DNA from 4 places in the Chryseobacterium pyrolae genome. Region 2 is predicted to be linked to each of the others. Evidence: riboswitches for the same ligand, from Rfam matches in the RefSeq annotation. Region 2 holds a riboswitch; each other region holds the start of a gene.

The links. A riboswitch is a leader RNA that binds a small molecule or an ion and turns the genes downstream of it on or off. The one in region 2 is predicted to bind S-adenosylmethionine.
Region 1: it holds a riboswitch for S-adenosylmethionine, as region 2 does, so the genes downstream of both, NZD88_RS12395 (TonB-dependent receptor plug domain-containing protein) here and NZD88_RS10895 (alpha/beta fold hydrolase) in region 2, are expected to answer to the same signal.
Region 3: it holds a riboswitch for S-adenosylmethionine, as region 2 does, so the genes downstream of both, NZD88_RS12040 (TonB-dependent receptor plug domain-containing protein) here and NZD88_RS10895 (alpha/beta fold hydrolase) in region 2, are expected to answer to the same signal.
Region 4: it holds a riboswitch for S-adenosylmethionine, as region 2 does, so the genes downstream of both, NZD88_RS10170 (SusC/RagA family TonB-linked outer membrane protein) here and NZD88_RS10895 (alpha/beta fold hydrolase) in region 2, are expected to answer to the same signal.

Annotation. Positions count from the first base shown of each region.
Region 1 is NZ_JANZQH010000005.1:196,964-202,042, forward strand. It holds gene NZD88_RS12390 (APC family permease) at 1-569, opposite strand, end outside; gene NZD88_RS12395 (TonB-dependent receptor plug domain-containing protein) at 490-2,910, opposite strand; SAM riboswitch class I at 3,009-3,117, opposite strand; gene NZD88_RS12400 (alpha-amylase family glycosyl hydrolase) at 3,227-5,079, opposite strand, start outside.
Region 2 is NZ_JANZQH010000004.1:251,582-256,660, reverse strand. It holds gene NZD88_RS10905 (O-succinylhomoserine sulfhydrylase) at 1-111, opposite strand, end outside; gene NZD88_RS10900 (ACT domain-containing protein) at 204-1,742, opposite strand; gene NZD88_RS10895 (alpha/beta fold hydrolase) at 1,739-2,740, opposite strand; SAM riboswitch class I at 2,802-2,908, opposite strand; gene NZD88_RS10890 (MGH1-like glycoside hydrolase domain-containing protein) at 3,096-5,079, shown strand, end outside.
Region 3 is NZ_JANZQH010000005.1:116,616-121,694, forward strand. It holds gene NZD88_RS12040 (TonB-dependent receptor plug domain-containing protein) at 1-2,635, opposite strand, end outside; SAM-I-IV-variant riboswitch at 2,925-3,023, opposite strand; gene NZD88_RS12045 (outer membrane beta-barrel family protein) at 3,145-5,079, shown strand, end outside.
Region 4 is NZ_JANZQH010000004.1:110,257-115,335, forward strand. It holds gene NZD88_RS10155 (hypothetical protein) at 1-483, shown strand, start outside; gene NZD88_RS10160 (transposase) at 596-1,030, shown strand; gene NZD88_RS10165 (hypothetical protein) at 1,027-1,251, shown strand; SAM riboswitch class I at 1,839-1,936, shown strand; gene NZD88_RS10170 (SusC/RagA family TonB-linked outer membrane protein) at 2,020-4,953, shown strand; gene NZD88_RS10175 (RagB/SusD family nutrient uptake outer membrane protein) at 4,973-5,079, shown strand, end outside.

The DNA.
Region 1 (5,079 bases), on a different contig from region 2:
ACAATGATAAAAGCGATTTTAATAAAGGTGAAAAAATTATGGAATCTGCTCGAAGTTTTAAGACTGAATGACAAGGCCGCTGCCACCAAAAAAATAAATCCAATGGCAAAGCCGTTTCCAAAGGTGTAATTAAATGCTGAAAGGTATTTTGACATAGCCAACGCAGCCAGAGCAACAGGCGCAGAAAAACCAATAATCAGAGAGATCCAGCTGACCAGATAGCCAAAAACAGGATGATAGGTTTCTTTGAGATAAATATAATCTCCCCCATTTCCTTTAAAATAAGATCCCAGCTCAGCATAACAAAATGCTCCAAACAAAGCGAGAATCCCACCGATGATCCACAACAGAAAAATGCTGTAGGTATTCGTAATATCAGAAAGCTGGAAGCCTAAAGTGGTGAATATCCCCGTCCCGATCATATTGGAAACGACAATAGCAGCGGCGGTTTTCCAGCCGATCTGGTGTGTAGCAGTACTCATTTCGCAGTTAAAAATTAAAATTAAGTCTTCCAAAGAAATAGCTCCCCAGTGTTCCCATCTGAACCGGAGCATACTTAAATACTCCATAATATGAATTTTCATAAATCTGAAGATCCGGAAAGACATCAAATACGTTATTGGCGCCCACCGTCAGATTAATACTTTTTGTGATATCGTATCCTACGCTCACATCCGTTACTACTTTAGGGGTAAAACTCTGAACTTTCCCAAAAGGATACCCATCTCTTATGACCTGACCAAAATACGTATTTCTTGCCATGAAATTGAATTTTCCAATGGCATAATTCAGTCCCAGGGAAGCTTTTGTTTTTGGAGACAGGGTTTCGATGATATTGATCTGGTCCGGCCCGAAGAATTCATTTTGGGCAGGTACTAATTTTTCAGGAAAATGAAAATCTTTGATCTTTGTTTCTGTATAATTTCCTGCCAGATTGATATTTAAATTTCCAGCACCCAATTTCCAGTCATAGGTAACCACCACATCAACACCTTTTGTTTCGGTATCAATTGCATTGGCAAAAAACCTTCCGCTTTCTACATTATACTCAGCCAGTCTTGGATCTGTAATATTGCTAGTGATCACAATTCTGTCTTTCACTCTGATCCAATAGCCATCAATAGTAACAAGCAGCCTGTTGGCAGGCTTTAGAGCAAATCCGGCACTTGCATTTACTGATGTTTCCTGCTTTAATTTATCAAATCCCAGCGCTCTGGCGGCATCACTGTCATTCCTAAAAATTCCTTTTGTCACAATTCCCGATCCTGAAGTGGAAATATCCGCATAGGAATTATTAAAATACTGCTGCTGAAGGGAGGGAGCCCTGAAACCTGTTCCGACAGCCGCCCGTATAGCATAGTTTTTTACAAATTCATATCTCACGGCCAGTTTTCCGTTCAGGGTATTTCCAAAGTCTGAATAGTTTTCAAATCTCCCAGCCAGATCTATATTTAATTTTTTAGCAAGATCATAAGAAACATCTGCATATACTGCCGCTGAATGCCTGGCTTTTTTCAAAGCATTATCCGGTGAAAAACCGATAAATGACTGTGAACCTCCGTTTCCGTCAACCTTAGAGTCTGGGCCAGCCGGATTTCCGTTGATATCATAACGGGTGTAAGAAGCTTCATCTCCGGGCTTGATCTCATACTGTTCAAAACGGAACTCTCCTCCAAATGCTACATTGAACTGATTGATATTTTTAGAAACGTCAAGATTGACCGTATTCTGAAGGAAACTGTGTGCTCCTGCGTAAAAACTTGTCGGAGATTTCGCCCCCAAAGAAGCATTATTGGTATTGTTTACATTGTAATTGAATGTATTACTTCCAAAAGTATTGCTTAAATCAATCAGCCAGTTATTGACATTGTATTTAGCTCCTAAAGCATAGGAAAAATCATAAACCTGGGATCCCAGAGAAGCCTGAAATCCGTTGGGATAAATGGAGGAAACTACATTGGATGTTTCACTTGGCAGCCTTCTGAAACCAAAACCTTTTCCTTCTTTCATGCTGAAACCACCGAAGGAATACAGCCTGAAGTTTTCACTCAAAGGATATTCGGAATTAAAAAACAGTTGGGCCTGTCTGATTTGAGCATCTCCGATCTGAAAATTAAAATCATCACGGGTGAGTCCCAGTTCTCTTATCTTTTGATCATCGGCTGCTCTGGCCGCGTCAGGATCATCGGCAAATTCATAAGCAAAATTATCCCCGAAAATATCAAGGTCATGATTTTGGGTTCTCGTGGTTTTTCCTCTATGGCTCAACTGTAGGGAAAGATTGACATAGCTGTCTTTTTTTCCCAAAGAGGATCCGTAGTTGATTCCGGCCTGATACGTTTCTCCATCATTGCGGCCGCTAATTCCGTAAGATGCCGATGCCGATGCTCCGATATCTTTTTTAAGAATAATATTCACAACTCCTGCAATGGCATCTGAACCATATTGTGCTGCTGCACCATCTCTCAGAACTTCTATCCTGTCAATAGCAATTACTGGGATTGTACTCAGGTCTGTTCCGACAGATCCGTTTCCGACCGTATTCTGATAATTGACCAATGAAGTGGTGTGTCTTCTTTTTCCGTTGATCAGGACCAGAACCTGATCAGGACCCATTCCTCTTAAGGTTACGGGATCAATATGTTCCGTCCCGTCAGAAGCGGACTGCCTCACTGTATTAAATGACGGGATCACATAATTCAGAAGATCCTGAACCGTAGTCTGCGGAGCAGATCTCTGCAGCTTTTCTATGTTGATAATATCTACCGGAACCGGGGTTTCCAGTTTTGTTCTTTTGGCATTCCGGTTTCCTACGATCACTACATCCTCAATCTGAGTTCCTTTTTCCTGTTCCTGCGCATTGACCAAAACAGATCCCAAGAGTATAACAGACAGGCTTAATTTTTTCATCTTTTGTTCTTGTAAATTAATAATAACATGCTTCCACGGAGCTCATCCGCAGATATAAAAGACTTCAAGAAATGGAATTGCTGCCAGAATATTGACTTTGTTCATCTTCCCCACAACGGGCTGGAATTAGCACCTTTACACTTTTTAGAGACGTGCAGGTTGCTAAGGTTTCATAGGGCCAAATCCCTCCACCTTTCTCGATAATCTGCTGCAAAAGTAGACTAATATTTTTAATTAACAAAAAGTAGATTTATATATTCTGTACTATACATAAAAAAGAGGGATAATGTCTTTTCATCATCCCTCTTTTTTCAATTTATTTAATCATCATCTTCTGAATTGCCGTGCCTGTTTCGGAACGTAGATGAACCAGATAAGTGCCTGGCGGATATCCTACTTTCAATTCATAGGTTCCGTTTTCCTGATTTAACTTAAATGAATCCAGTTTTTTACCGTCCATATCAAAGATGGCGATTTCCCCATTCTTTGCTTTATGATAGATCAATTTTACCAATCCATTCTTTACCGGATTATCTGCAATCTGAAGTGATAGTTTATTAGCTGCATTCACATCAGATGTTGATAAGGCACCTGCATAATTTCCAAAAATTCTGAACTCTCCGGGCTGTAGCATAATAGGAGCTGTGGTAGAAGCAAAATTCGAGATCGTATTATCCATCAGGTTCTGCCATTGCCCTGCATAAGGGAAATAGGGAACAACATTTTGTGCGGAAGTGGTATAATTAGCCAGCACCACAACGTTTTTCATTCCACTTATTGCATTATCATACACATAAATCCTTGTGATCAGTCCTTCAGGATCATTGGTAAGGTTGTTGGATTCTATCGTGTATGTTTTAGATTTGAAAACCTGATGGCTATTTCTGATATTGATAATTTTAGCCCAGGTATCATATACCGCTTTTCTGTTTGCATTGGTATCATAGCCTAATGTAAAGGCAACAGGTTTTTCATCGGTTCTGCATCCGCTGCTGATCGTTCCGTTTGCACAACGGTTGATACTGAATTCGTAGCCTAATTCTCCAAACTGCCAGATCATTTTCGGTCCGGGAATGGTAAAAAATGTAGCCCCGAATGTTTTCATTCTTTCTAAGGCAGTGTTCAAATTGGTCACATTGTAACTTCCGTTAACAGCTCCATAGGCAAGGTTCTTAAACATTAATCTTTCTTCATCATGACTTTCCCCGTATCCCACTGCGCTCATATTGGTAAACCCGTGAAGACTGTGGTTCATTCTGTCATAATTGCTGTTATCCTTATAGCCCATCGTATTCTGATTATATGGATCGGTCTGCTTATTCCACAGCATTACTCCTTTTCCTTCCGCTATTCTGTAGTTCGCCCACTGCTGTTCTTCTGCATCTGTTCCCAAATGTTCGAAAATCATATAGGAGTTCGGATCGATAGCCCATTGTTTGTCAGCATACTGTTTCATAATGTCTACCCTGTCCTGCTGGTAAGCATTGGTACAGACTTCATCATTTTCAGAGCAGTTTTGGGTAAATCCTTTAGTAAGATCCCAACGGAATCCATCGATATGATATTCAGTCAGCCATTGCTGAAGGCTTCTTTCAACGTAATATTGAGTTGAAGGACTTGTATGGTTGAAATCATTAAACACATTATAGGAATGCTTGGGAACCTGGTTGAAATAAGGATTATTAGCCGCTATTTCACCATAACCGTCACCATCGGCATCAATATTCCAGAGTCTCGCCAGAGGAGAACGTCCCGTTGCATGGTTAAAGGCAATGTCTAAAATAACAGCAATCCCGTTCTGATGACACAGATCGACAAATTCTTTGAATTTTTCAGGAGTTCCGTAAGCTTTGTCTAATGCGTAATGGAAAGAAGTATTGTAGCCCCACGAAAGGTTTCCTTCAAATTCCATAATGGGAAGCAGCTCGATGGCATTGATATTCAAATTTTTTAAATAAGAGATCTTGTTGATCAGTGACTGCCAGTTTTTTTCCTGCGTAAAATCCCTCAGTAATAATTCATACACCACCAGGTTTTCTTTAGCTGGTCTTTGAAAATTGGTCATCTGCCAGTTATAAGGAGCCTGTCCGGTTTTAAATACTGAAACTTCGAAGTCCTGTCCTGCAGGAAACGTTGGCAGGTTCGGATAGGTAGAACTTGAGATCCACT
Region 2 (5,079 bases):
TTCTGCATCCTCAAAAATAAAACTGGATGTAAGATATAAAGGCGTAGAATGTTCGTCAAACTGAGTTCTTTCAGTTTGGGTTCTTATTGCGGAGGTTTCAAAATTTTCCATATAGTTTAATTATCAATGTACCAATGAATCAATATAACAATGTACCAATGATTGCTAGACTGTTACATTGCTATATTGTTACATTATTAATATTATTTAGTTTCACTTACTCTTAAAATATCACCGAAAACTCCTCTTGCAGTTACCTGAGCTCCGGCACCGGCTCCCATGATTACAATCGGGTTTTCTCCATAGCTTTCTGTATAAATCTCAAAGATAGAATCTGACCCTTTAAGCTGCCCTAAAGCAGAACTTCCCGGTACAGAAACCAATTTCACATCAAGCTGACCTTTGTCTTTCTGAAGGTCTCCGTGAAGGTCTCCTACATAACGAAGCACGTGTCCAGGCTCTTGCCCTTCTTTGATTTTCTGGTATTCTTCATCCAGCTCATCCAGCCTTGAGATAAATTCATTTTTATCTACTGATAAAAGATTTTCCGGAATTAAATTTTGGATATCGATATCCTGGAATTCATTGATCAGGTCTAGTTCTCTGGCCAGGATCAACAGTTTTCTTGCCACATCATTTCCCGAAAGGTCTTCCCGAGGATCAGGTTCTGTATACCCTTTTTCCATTGCTTCTCCGATGATGGTTGAAAACTTATCGTTTCTCACAGAGAAGTTATTAAAGATATAGCTCAATGAACCGGAGAATACCCCTTTGATCCTTGTGATATTTTCTCCTGAAAGATGTAATAATTTTATGGTGTCAATTAGCGGAAGCCCCGCCCCTACATTGGTTTCATACAGGTATCGTCTGTTGTTTTTACTCAACGTATATCTTAGTTTACGATATTCCTCGATGGGAAGTGTATTGAAAATTTTGTTAGAAGAAACCAGGTCAAACCCATTTTCAGCCAGGGCGTGATAGTTTTTTACAAAATCTTTGCTCGCTGTATTATCTACGACGATCAGGTTTTCCAGCTGATTTTCTTTGGAAAAGTTGATCAGTTCTTCAACATTTGATGGATGTTGTGCTGTTAAAACCTCATCATTCCAATCTGCATTAAAACCTTTTTTATTGAAAGCAATTTTTCTGGAATTGGCTACTGCTACTACTTTAAGGTCAATTTTCTTACGTCTTCTGATTTCTTCAGAAGATTGTAAGACCTGTTCTATTAAAGTCTTTCCAACATTTCCATGACCGATAATTGCTAAATGAACGGTTTTTGGTTTTTTGAAAATTTCAGATTCAATAACATTTTTCGTTTTCTCATCCTGTGACGAGGTCACTACAATATTCACTCTGTTTTCTCCTGCAACCTGGTTTAAAAGAAGGGGAAAAACATTATTTCTGGCCAGTTCTCCCAAAACTTTATTGAAATCTTCCGCTACAAATCCAAGTACGGAAACATTATTGATGCTATAGATTTGTGAAACTTTTCCTGATTTTCTTTCTTCTTCAAATTCATCAATAAGACAAGCAACTGCTTTTTCTGCATCTGCCTCATTGACCAGAATAGAAAGCCCATTTTCAATGGCCTGCTGGGAGATCACCCCTACACTGATTCGCGCTAAGGTAAGCGCCTTAAAAATTCTCCCGTCGATCCCGATTTCACCCAGGAAATCTTCTCCTTCAAATTTGATGATTGATCTGTTTTTTAAAAACTTGATTTCGTTCGCATTTCTCATCTGTTCCTAATTTTTTGTTTGTCATTGTCAGATAAAATTTCGCTTTCGCGCCATTCCATTCTAAAAATATTATGTATGATATTATTTAATTGTTCGTATTCCATTAAGAAGGCATCATGCCCGTGAATTGACTGTATTTCATGATAGAAAACATCTTTCTTTTTCTCTTTCAGGTGCTCAAAGCACATTCGGATTTCTGAAGCTGGAAAGAATAAATCGGTATCTACAGCGATCAGGTGCATTCGTGCTCCTATTTTCTCCAGTTTAGAATTGTCCGTATTGATATTCATCAGCAGGTGATTCATCAGCTTGTATGAATTCAAACTAAACCTTTCGTTTAATGAATTCCCGTGATAAATGAGCCAATCTTCTGACTCTAAGCGCTGATTTTCATGATGATATCTGTTTTGAAACCTGTTGTTTAAGGACTGTGGAGTTCTGTAACACAGCATAGCGTGAATTCTTGCTTTCTGCAAGGGTTCATCGTTTCCGTTCAGCAGAAATTTCTGAACCAGACACTGGGCGTGAAGCCAGTCATGAGTTTTAAGATCGCAGGCAATGGGGATAAATATCTCAGCGAGTTGTGGCTGCTTGGCAAGCATTTCCCAGGCAATTCCTCCTCCGAGAGAACCTCCAATAATGGCATATAAGTTTTTGATATGTAAAGCTTCAAGACCTTTCAAAAATATTTCTGCAATATCTGAAGGGGTGAAGTCTTCGTATTCGTCAATTAAAAAATGATCATATCCGTTTCCGGGGATATTGAAACAGAGAACGGTGTATGTATTCGTATCGATTGTCTTATTTTCACCGATCAATTGTTTCCACCATCCTTTTTCTCCGGAAACATTCGAATTTCCGGTCAACGCATGATTGACCAATATAATGGGTGCTGTAAACAGGTCTTTCCCGAAGATCTGATAGCTCAACGGGATATGGTATTCCTTTTGGGAATAAGTCTGATACGAAAGATTAATATAGTTTAGTTCTGTTTTCAATTCTATTATTATTTTAATACAATTGAAAATGCCACAGGAAATGGCTGAAAAGAACTTCAGTAAGTTATCTGTCCAAAATAAATTGGTAGAACGTAGCACCTTCTTTGCTTGCACAAAGGGTTGCTAAGGTTTCATAGGGTCTAATCCCTCAACCTTTCTTGATAACATTTTCAATATTTGAATGAACGCTCTGCAAAGATATGTCTTTCTTTCTAATTTTTCAAGAAAAAATATTTAATATTAAAAAATCCTGTAATGATAAGTGTTTCAAGGCTATGTTAAGAATTCTTCAGATGAAAGGAATTGGAATTATTTTTCAAAAAAACTACCTTCGTATTGAAAAAAGTGATGAAATATGATTGTTGAGAAAGAAAGATTACAAGATTCCAAATGGAAAAACTGGGGTCCATACGTAAGCAACCGGCAATGGGGAAATGTACGTGAAGACTACAGCCCGAACGGAAATGCATGGCATTACGCTAACCATAATAACGCAGAAAGCTACGCCTACAGATGGGGAGAAGAAGGCATAGCCGGGATTTCCGATGTAAAGCAGATCTTCTGTTTTGCGTTTTCATTCTGGAACAAAAAAGATAAAATAGTAAAAGAACGTTTCTTCGGTCTGAGCAACCCTCAGGGTAACCACGGAGAGGATATCAAGGAGATTTTTTATTACCTGGACAATACACCCACCCATAGCTATATGAAAATGGTGTATAAATATCCAATCAATGCATTCCCATATGACGATCTTGTTGCTGAAAACGGAAGACGCAGCAAACAGGAACCTGAATACGAGATTTTTGATACCGGAATTTTTGACAATGATGACTATTTCGATATTTTCATTGAATACTGTAAAGCCGATCACAATGATATTCTGGCCAGAGTAACGGTTCACAACAGAAGTAAGCAGGATGCTCCTATCGTTATAGCTCCTACTGCATGGTTCAGAAATAACTGGAAATGGGGCTACAACACCTATAAAGGACAGATGAATGCTTCTTACGACGGATGCATCGATATTAACCATGACAGCATTTCAATCAAAAAGCTCTATTCGAGAAACCTGGCTGCGAAAAGTGCTTTCTGTGAAAATGAGACCAATGCACCAAAGTTATATGGGGCCCCCTATACCGGGAATACTTATTTTAAGGATGGAATCAATGATCATATCGTTTACGGAAGTAATACGGTAAATGCTGAAAAAAGAGGGAGCAAAGCTTCTTTTATAATTGATGAAATCATTGAAGCAGGACAATCTAAGACTTTTGATTTCAGATTATGTCCTAATGAGACGGATGAACCGTTTAATCAATTTGACGAGGTCTTTACTACAAGAATTGCTGAAACCAACGAATTTTATCAGGAGGTTCAGAGTGAAACGACAAACGAGGATGAAACAAATGTCCAGCGGCAGGCTTTTGCAGGACTGCTTTGGAATAAACAATTCTATCATTATAATGTCGGGAAATGGCTGAAAGGCGATCCGAATCATAATGCGCCAAGAAACTTCAATGATTATGTAAGAAATACGGAATGGAATCATCTTCACAATAAGGATATTATATCTATGCCTGACAAATGGGAGTATCCATGGTATGCAACCTGGGATCTGGCGTTTCACTGCGTTCCTTTTTCTATCATTGATGCTGAATTTGCCAAGGGACAACTTCTTCTTTTAACCAAGGAATGGTATATGCACCCGAATGGACAGCTTCCTGCTTATGAATGGAACCTGAGCGATGTGAATCCGCCGGTACATGCATGGTCCTGCTTCAGGGTTTTTAAAATTGATGAAAAGCAAAACGGTAAACCCGATCTTTTATTTCTTGAAAAGGTTTTCCAGAAACTTCTCCTGAATTTCACCTGGTGGGTCAACCGGAAGGATCAAAGTGGTAACAATATTTTTGGTGGCGGTTTCCTTGGACTGGATAATATCGGAGCTTTTGACCGTAATATGGAACTGAAAGACGGGCAACATCTTGAACAAGCGGACGGAACGAGCTGGATGGCCATGTACGCGCTTAATATGATGCGTATTGCCATGGAACTCGCCCAGTACTATCAGGTGTATGAGGATATGGCTATTAAGTTCTTTGAACATTATCTGTATATCGCGGAAGCAATGGAAAACTTAGGGGATGGCAAAGAAGGCTTATGGAATGAGGAAGACGGCTTTTTCTATGATGTGCTGCAACTGGGTAACGGCGAAAGTGTTTCTTTAAAATTAAGAAGTATTGTGGGGTTGATTCCAATGTTTGCCGTAGAAATCATAGACCATAAACTATTGGATAAGATGCCTAATTTCCAGGCTAGGATGGAATGGGTATTAAAAA
Region 3 (5,079 bases), on a different contig from region 2:
TATTTGGGCTTTTGGAAGGCAGTATATTGAATATGTTATTGCTTCCTACCGTCACCGAAATATTCTTGTTAAAATCATATCCTACAGAAAGATCGGTCACAATACGGTCATTTAAAACAAAATGCTCTCTACTTTCTGTAACTCCGTCAAAATTGGCATCCAGCACATCAGCATCTGTCACTTTTCCAAAGTAGGAATTTCTAAGAGCAACCGTAAGTGCAGAGAATTTCAGGGTATTAGCAAGGGTTGCTTTTATGTGCGGTACAGCTTCTTCAAAATAGACTCTGTTCGGTTCAGAGAAATAATTATCGATCTGGCTTACCAGTTTAGGAGAGGCATGAATATCACCAATCCTTTTGGTCTGATTCAGGTTAAGCCCCAGATTATTTTCCAGAGATATTCCCTCCGAAATCCTTGAATTCTGAGAGATGGTGATATCCAATCCTTTGGTTTGGGAATCTACCGCATTGGCAAAGAAATTCGCAGCACTGGCTCGCGCGATATCAAAAGCACTTTGCAATACCTGATCATCAGGGTTGTTAATCTTGTCTGGACGGAAAAATAAATCGGTAAGCACTACTCTATCTTTAATCTTGATCAGATAGGCATCTGCTGTAAAGACCAGACTTAAAGCTGGAATCTTCCAGGTAATCCCCGTACTGTAAGACTGTGAAGTTTCCTGCTTCAATTTTGGAATTCCTAAGGCCTGAGCTGCTTCAGAATTATTTCTAAAAGTCCCGACTTGTGTTGTTTTTCCCTGCTGGATCAATGTAGACGTGGAGCTGTAGTAAATCTGTGCTAAAGAAGGCGCCCTGAATCCTGTGGAAACCGCTCCTCTCCAGTTAAAATTTTTAGCCAGTTTTACATTCGTGGCTACTTTATAATTAAAGGTAGAACCAAAGTCGGAATAGTTTTCGTACCGTACCGCTCCTTCTACCAACCACCAATCAGTCGGCTCAATTTCCACATCAGCATATGCTGCAACACTGTTTCTGCTTCCTGAAGCTGCATTATCCGGACTGAAACCTGGAAACACCTGTGATCCCGCAGGTCTTGTAACTCCAAAAAAGTCAGTCGCTTTTTCATTGTCAGGAGTAGCACCAGTCACTACACGTCCAAAAATATCATAGGAAACATAAGAGTTTTCATTTCCTGCATTCACTTTATAGTTTTCATAACGGTATTCTCCTCCGAAGGCTACGTTCAGGCCGTGAAGGACATCATATTTTTTTGAGAAATCCAGATTCAGGGTATTTTGTAAAAATTCAGAACCTCCTGCTTTAAAAGTTCTGGGTGAGCTGTCTCCCAGAGAGGCATTAAATGTATTGACGACCCCGAAATTAAAAGCATTCTTCCCGAAAGTATTGCTCAAATCTACATTCCAGCCGTTCCATTTCCCTTTGATCCCTCCGGCTAAGGAATAATCATTCACATTGGCTTCAATCTGCGGCAAATATCCATTGGGAGTAATGGCATTGATATTCCTTTCTGTGTTGGGAAGACGGTAAAATCCTCCGGCATTTCCCAAACGATAACTATACCCTCCAAAGGAATAGACTTTCCAGTCTTCATTCACCGGAATTTCAGAATTGAAAAAAAGCTGTCCTGACTGCAGCTTGGACTGTCCTGCCCTCAGACTGAAATCCTTTCTCTCCAACCCTCTGTAAGTAAGCTCCTGGTCCGTAAAGTCTTTTCCTAGTAAACCCTGCAATGCAGCAATGCTGTTGGCTCCTGATATTTGATTCTTAAAATCCTGTGAAAAATAACCAACCTGAGAGGCATACTGCTTGACGGTATTGATGATCTGTTGACTGTTGAAAGTATTGGTAATGTTTTTATACAGTCCATCGATATTCACTCCATCCTGTAATGCCCGGTAATTAATAGCATTATAAGCATTATAAATATTACCTTCTCGTACACCCGCTCTTGAATACGGATCACGGTATTGTACGGATCCTGTTACATTAATGAAGCCTTTCTCACCAATTTTCGCTCCATAGTTCAGATCGGCTGAAATGGTCTGTCCGTCTATTCCTGCGGAAAAATTATTGGCGACCGGAGAAGCGTATCCCCCAAGGAAAACCTGTCCTGACAGTCCCAACCTTCTTTTAAGACCCAAATTCACGACTCCGGCAATGGCATCAGAGCCGTATTGTGCAGAAGCTCCGTCTCTTAGTACTTCAATTTTCTCCAGGGCAAATGCAGGAATAGCATTAAGGTCCGTCCCTACCGAGCCTCTCCCGGGAGTCAATGTAACATTGATAAGAGAAGACTGATATCTTCTTTTTCCATTAAGCAGGACCAGAACCTGATCCGGACCCAGTCCTCTGAGAAGGGCAGGATCTACAAAATCGGTTCCGTCATTGACCGTATGTGAGGTAGAAGAAAATGAAGGCACCACATAGTTGAGGGCCTGACTTATATTATTAACAGGACTTTGTCTTAAGATTTTTGAGATATTGATGATATCTACCGGAACCGGAGTTTCTGTAAGAGATCTTCCGGATCCCCTCGACCCCAGAATAACTACATCATCGATCTTTTTGGATGATGCCGAATCCGACTGTCCAAAGTAAAATACTGAAATGAGTGCCGCTGAAGCTATGATTGTTTTTTTCTGAAAATTGCGCATGTGTTTTCTATTTTTTTATTACTGATTGTTTGTTTGATTTTTGGCAATAGTATTCCCGTAACCTTATTTTAAGGTTACCGTGAAAAGCCTGAATGTTGGGTTTATTTTTTAAAGAAGTCTAAAAACAACAACACATGCGCATGTGAAAATGGCATGAAAAGAGGTCAGAATAATGAAGGGACACTTCATGATCTGAGAAACGAAAATTTAAATTGGTCTTGTGGTTTCCCTTGTCTTTAAACATTGATTTTATTTTTAAAACAAAAATGTCAAGATGGGTAGAAAATAGAGAATAAACATTTTTTCCGGGCATACCGGCTTATCTATTTTAGCACCTTGCTTGTTTTTGCAGGTTGCTATCCCATCTATGAGATTCTTGATAATTACACGGCAAAGATATAATTATTTCGGAATAAAAAAAATAATTGCTTAAAAATTTAACTTTTCGCAAATTTTACCGTAACAAATTGTTCTTTTTTACGTCTAACTGAACAGTAGTAAAAAACATTATGAAAAAAACTATATTAGCTTTATCCCTGTTGGGATCTTTTTTTGCCTATTCGCAAGAGAAGAGCAGCAATAATGCAGAGAAGGAAAAGCAAATTGAAGGCGTAGTTATTACGAAAACTAAAAAAGCCGTTGAACAGAAAGCAGATCGTACGATTTTTGACTTTTCTGAACAGCCACAGCTGAATAACGGTAACGTTCTGGAAGGGATTAAAAAACTTCCCGGATTGGTGGCTACCGATATTGCAGGAATGATGTATCAGGGTAAAATCCTGGATGTGTACCTGAACGGAAGACCTCTAAATATTACCTCCAATGAATTAAATTCTTTCCTTGAAGGAATGCCTGCCAATTCGGTAGAAAAAATTGAAGTAATTACGCAGCCGGGAGCAGAATTCCCTGCCACTTCAGGAGGAGCAATCATGAATATCATTACGAATAAAAACGCTAATAAGTATTTAACGGCAACCTATTCGGGAAACTACTCATTTACCAACTACGATAAGTTCAGAAGCAGAACAACGCATTCTGTGAATCTGAATGCAAGAAATAAACTATTCGGCTGGCAGCTGAATGTGGGTCAGAATTACCGTGAAAGTATGCTGAACGGTGATCAGGACGTAATTCTTCATAACAATACCGACAGAATAGGACGTGGGTATTTTGCGAAATCAGGTCTTACTTTTGATCTTGGACAGGACAGATTATTGGTGAACTACGATATTTACCACAACAATAACGACAACTATACCGCAAGTAGAGGGCTTGCCGATATCCTTGTCAACCTTAATCCTATCACCTATCGGGAAGCTGATTATCAAGCATCGGATGTGGCTCATACCAACAATCTAAGACAAGAAGGGGTCGTGACGTATCAGAAGCGTTTCAGCGACAAGTCTCAAAAGCTGGACTTCCAGTTTGGATATACGAAATCTGACAGTAAGTTTGCTCAGGATAATTTTTTCCAGGAAGGTAATTATACTGATAACGGGCAATTTTTCCGTAATGCCGGGATTAATGATGTTCTTAATAATAAATCGGATATGAGGATCGCGAATTTCAAGGTCGATTATTCTCAACCGATAAAACTTCTGGATGGCGGGAAAGTGAGTTTAGGCGGTTTATATGAAAGACAGGATTATGATACGGAAAGTAAAGGGCTTACCAATTTAGAATATCAGAGGCAAACAGCTTCTACTTATCTTGAATTTCAGGCAAAACTTAAGAAGTTTGACTTTATTTTAGGCACCCGTGCTGAAAATTATGATATTTCAGGGATTACAAGAACAATAAAGGACGGCGCTGTTCTTGAAAGAGATCTTACAACATTTAATAAGTTTAAGCTTTTTCCTAATGCCAGCGTACAATACAACCTGATGAACCAGGTTTACATTGCAGCGAACTACAACAAAAAGATCAGCCTTCCGAGTATTTCTGCCCTGAACCCGAATAACGTAACGTTTGGCAGCCCGAATACACAGGTCACGGGTAACCCGGATCTTCAGCCTACGATCTTTGATAATTATGAATTAAAAGTATCAGCTTTTGACTATGCTTTTATTGGATACAGCGTAAGTTCTGCTAAAGACCAGGTCGCTCAGATCGTGATGAAAGACGGTAAGAACCTTTTCAACAAGCAGGTGAATATTTCCAATATGAAAATTCACAACTTCAACCTGGGTCTTCCGATTCCGTTTATGATCTTCAGCAAGCCGATGAGCGAGATCATGAAGTTTGATTTTAATCCTGATAAAATTAATTTCATGTATCTGTATGCCGGTTATCAGAAGCATGAGATCGACAATTTAAACAATAAAGGTTTCTGGATCTTCAATATTATGACCCAGTTGCTTTTACCGAAAGACATCAAACTGACGGCTAACTATAGCTATCTGACTCCAAAAGCAGGCTATTTCTACTTTACAGCAGATAAACCG
Region 4 (5,079 bases), 140 kb from region 2:
GTATATTATCATTCTTCAATTCCACGTAAGACCACGTCGTTTCTTTTAAGCCAGTTTCTTAACGATCTTCCGATCATTAATAATACGTTCAGAGTGGATGCTTTCATCACTTCGCCTAATGCATTTGATTCGAATGGGTCCAATACCAATTTTGATCCGCGTCTTTATAATATTACAGCTGCCAATGCAAAAGTATGGGTTTCAGAAGTATCTACCCACACAGGAGATTCTCATGGTGCCAATTTATTAGTCTTTCCCAATAATTACGCACAATTTGATGACGGAGTGTATCTTACCTATGGCAGAAACGAGACCGTTACTTTTGACATTACTACTGCAGATAACAAATGGTATAGAGTCTATTATGCATTGCGTATAGATAATAAATCTTTTACAAGTGCAGGGAATGGGAATACGACTAATGATTCCAGTACTTTAGATAATACATTGGAGGTTTTCGTATCCATTCAGAGATTATATTAATTGAATGATTCATTGAATATTGGAAAGGGGAACTGTGGAAAGTTCTTCTTTCCTATTTTCAATAGATTAAAAGTAAGATCATATCTTAAAAAAATACAGGAAGGAGAATCTGATGAAATTTAATTTTAAAAATATTCATATTGGAGAATGCATAAGAGAAAGAGTTGAGGAAATGGAAATTTCAATGATCCGTATCTGCAGTTTTCATAAAGCTACTGAGGAAGAAATTAATGCAATGTATGCCCGCAAAGATCTGGATACAGAAGTTCTTCTCAGGTGGTGTAAACTCCTCGAATACGATTTTTTCAGAATTTATTGTCAGCATCTTATATTATTTGCTCCTGAAAACCACTCCCATCATATAGCATCAAACACCGGAACCTTTCCTCCTAATTTTAGGAAAAATGTATATACCAGACAGGTTGTAGATTTTATTTTAGAATTAATTAATACAGGACAGAAAACAAAATTTCAGGTCATAGAAGAGTATAGAATTCCCAAAACCACCCTGTATAAATGGATGAGTAAGTATAATGAGATGGAATGAAGAAGAAATATGAATTTGATTATTTATTAAATCAAGATAAAGCCCAGGTTGTAAAGCTGCTGGGACAGGAGTTTAACTTCTATCCATCCAATGTTTGGACATATGTTTTGGAAACGGGAAGCTTCTGGAGAAAAACGGTCATGTTTATATTTTACGAAAATGAAATAGTTTTTAAAATAGAAATAAAAAGAATGTATGGAAAGCTCAGGTCCAAATTATAAAAAAATATACTCCGACCTTATTTTTAAAAAGTATCCTGAAAAATATCAATCCTGTAGTTCCATTTTACAGAAAGAAGTTTTATCCACATTGGATGTCATTAAACTGAATCAAATAATTTTCACTTGTGAAAATCTGGAGACCTCATTATTTAATCAAAAAATGAGGTCTTATGATAGGGTGACGATCATGGAGATTTTAGAATATCAAAAGAAAAACAAGCTTAGTAATACAAAGGTGGCTGAGGAGTTTAAATTAAGCAGAAATTCAATAGCGAAATGGAAAAAAATAGAGATAAAGTAATGGCAATAAGATAATATTTAGCTGAAAATTATAAAAAATAATCAGAGTAATCTGAAAAATGACGTCATTGACGTCATTTTTTTATTATCAAATCTCATGGTATAGTTTCTCCATTGTGTTTACTGATATTTATCATGTGTAAGGAAATCGATAATGGTTTTAAGCCTCTATTTTTGTGGTTTTTACAATGTATTTAAGTTAATTTTTGAAAATCTATCATAAAAAAAATTAAAGTCTACTTGTTTTGTAGACTAATTGTTTTTAGCTTTGCAGACCTATTTCGATCGGCTTATAAAGAAAGATGGAGGGAACTGACCCTGTGAAGTCTTGACAACCTGCCCCTGTGCAAGGTGTTACATTCAGCCTTTAAAGGAAAAATAAGCATTTGGTTAATCGTATTTATCGATGCCCTTTGCTGACTTTTCTGCAAAGGGTTAATTTTTAATATATGATAAATAAAATTGATTATGATTAGTAAAGGTTTAATTAATTCTAAAATTTGGCTTCCACCAGTCGCTGTATTTTTCCTGGGGATGATCAGTGTACACGCACAGGAAGTCAAGCCCAAAAAAGATACGATCAAAGAAAAAGAAATCGATGAAGTGGTAGTGATAGCTTATGGTAAAGCGAAAAGAACAAGCTACACAGGTTCAATAGCCACCATCTCCAGCGATAAGATCAATAACAGACCTGTTACCAATATTACGAAAGCACTTGAAGGGCAGGTTGCAGGGGTTCAGGCTGTGAGTGCTTCGGGGCAACCGGGATCTACGGCTTCCATCAGGATAAGAGGTGTAGGTTCCATAAGCGCTTCAAGTGATCCTCTTTACGTAGTAGACGGAATTCCTTTTGACGGAAACATTAATTCCATCAGTCCTAATGATATAGAATCCATCAGTGTTTTGAAAGATGCTACGGCAAGTTCATTATACGGTTCAAGAGGAGCCAATGGAATCATCATTATTACAACGAAATCCGGCAAAAAAGGAGAATCAAGAGTTAATTTTAATATCAGCCAGGGATTTTCCAGCAGAGCGGTAAAAGATTATAAGCAAGTCAGTACAGATCAGTATTTTCAGCTGTATTGGGAAGCATTGAGGAATGGTTACAAATCTCCTCAGATATCTTCTCAGCAGGCAGGGCAGATGGCAAGTGACAACCTGGTTAATGCCCTTGGAATCAACCCTTACGGCGCTGCTTATCCAAAACCTGTAGGGGCGGACGGAAAACTTCTTCCCGGTGCAAAACCTTTATGGAATGATGACTGGCGGGATATTCTTCAAAGAACGGCTTCCAGAAGTCAGGTAGATTTTGATATCAGCGGAGGCAGTGAGAAAAGCAATTATTTCTTTTCATTGGGCTACTTAGATGATAAGGGAATTGCCATCGAGTCAGGTTTTCAAAAATTTGGAACGAGATTGAAAATCAATTCAGAAGTTAAAAAATGGTTGAATGCAGGCGTGAATTTAAGCTATACGAACAGTATCCAGAACGCACCGCCATCTTCAGATTCCAGACAGGACAATATTATTCAGGCTGCAAGAGTAGTTCCATCGTTCTATCCGTATTACGAAAGAAACGATGATGGAAGCTACAAGCTGAATGCAGAAGGGAACAGGATCTATGATTTCGGAAAGTACAGGCCTACCAGTGCTTTGCAAAATCAGAATGCAGCAGCAACGTTGCCTTTGGATAAAAATGAAAATAAAGAAGATAATTTCTCAGGAAAAGGATTTTTAGAATTTACCTTCCTACCCGAACTGAAATTTAAGACCAGTTTTTCTGTCGATTTAGTGAATTACAACGGACATTATTACTCGAATCCGCTTATTGGTGAAGGAAGTGAAATCGGGGGTTCTGTAACGAGATCAAACAGCAGAACACTTTCTTATACGACCAGTAATATTCTGACGTATGACAAGAAATTCGGGAAGCATCATATCAATATTTTAGGAGGTCAGGAATTTTATAAATATGATTTTCAGACGATTTCAGGTTCCAGAAGCCAGTTTTCTTTGCCTTACTATTATGAGCCTGATGCCGCAGCCTTATTGGGGAGTTTCAGTGGGAACAGTGACAAGTTTTCCCTGTTGAGCTTCCTAGGAAGAGCAGAATATGATTTTAACAATACCTACTTTTTATCAGTTTCAGGAAGGGCAGACGGTTCTTCAAGGTTCTTTGCCGATAACAGATGGGGGAAATTCTGGTCTGTGGGAGGTTCATGGAAAGTCTCGAATGAAGATTTTATCAAGGATTTAAATATCTTCAATCAGCTTACATTACGTGCAAGTTATGGTGGTCAGGGAAATGATAAATTACGGAGACCAAACGGATCTTCGCTTTATTATGCTTATCAGGAACTATACAAATTCTACAATAATCTGGGTGAGCCGGGAACCGTTCTTGAAAAAATACAGACGAATGATGTTAAGTGGGAAACCAATCTCAATTTAAACGTAGGTCTTGAGTTTGCCATTCTGAATAACAGGGTGAAAGGTAATATCGAATATTTTAAAAGAAAAAGTCAGGATCTTTTGTTTAATATGCCGGTGGCTCCATCTTTAGGAATCAGTGATTTCCCTTTTAATGTTGGAACGATACAGAATACAGGTTTTGAGTTTTCATTGTTCACAACTCCTATCAAAAATGATAATTTCCAATGGAATGTAGATCTGAATCTGAGCACATTAAACAATAAGATTACAAAGCTGCCAAAAGGAGCCGTTATAACCGGAACCAAGCGTTTGGATGTGGGAGGTTCTATATATGATTTTTATCTTCAGGAATGGAAAGGCGTAGATCCTTCCAACGGAAAGCCTTTGTGGAGATATATCTATCAGGATGCCAATGGAAATACAATAGACGGAACCACTTCCGAATATGCAAAAGCTACAAGAACTTTCCAGGGATCTGCCTTGCCTAAAGTGACCGGAGGGATTACCACAAGTATTGCTTACAAAAACTTTGATGTATCAGGATTACTGACGTTCAGCATCGGAGGAAAAATCCTGGATACAGATTATACGTCCTTGATGTCTAACGGAAGTTCCGGTGGACGTGCCTGGAGTGCAGAAATGCTGAACAGATGGACTCCGGAAAACCCGAACACGGATGTTCCTGCATTAAGTACAACAACGAACAACTGGAATTCTTCTTCTTCAAGATTTTTATATTCCGGAACCTATGCAAGACTTAAAAATGTGAGTTTGGGCTATACGCTTCCTTCAGATTATTTTGAAAAACTGGGCCTGAAAAAGTTTAGAATTTATGTTCAGGCAGAAAATCTTCTGACGTTCTACAAACATAAAGGAATGGATCCGGAACAGGCACTGGATGGAACTACATATTACAGATATCCTGCGATGAGAACGATAACTTTCGGTCTTCAGGCGACTCTTTAAACCTTTAAAATTTGAAACAATGAAAAAATTAAAATATATATCTTTTGCTCTTGTTGCTCTCTGGTCGCTAACAAGTTGTGAAAATGAGCTGGAAACGGCTCCTACAGATCAGGCTAATGGCGAAGA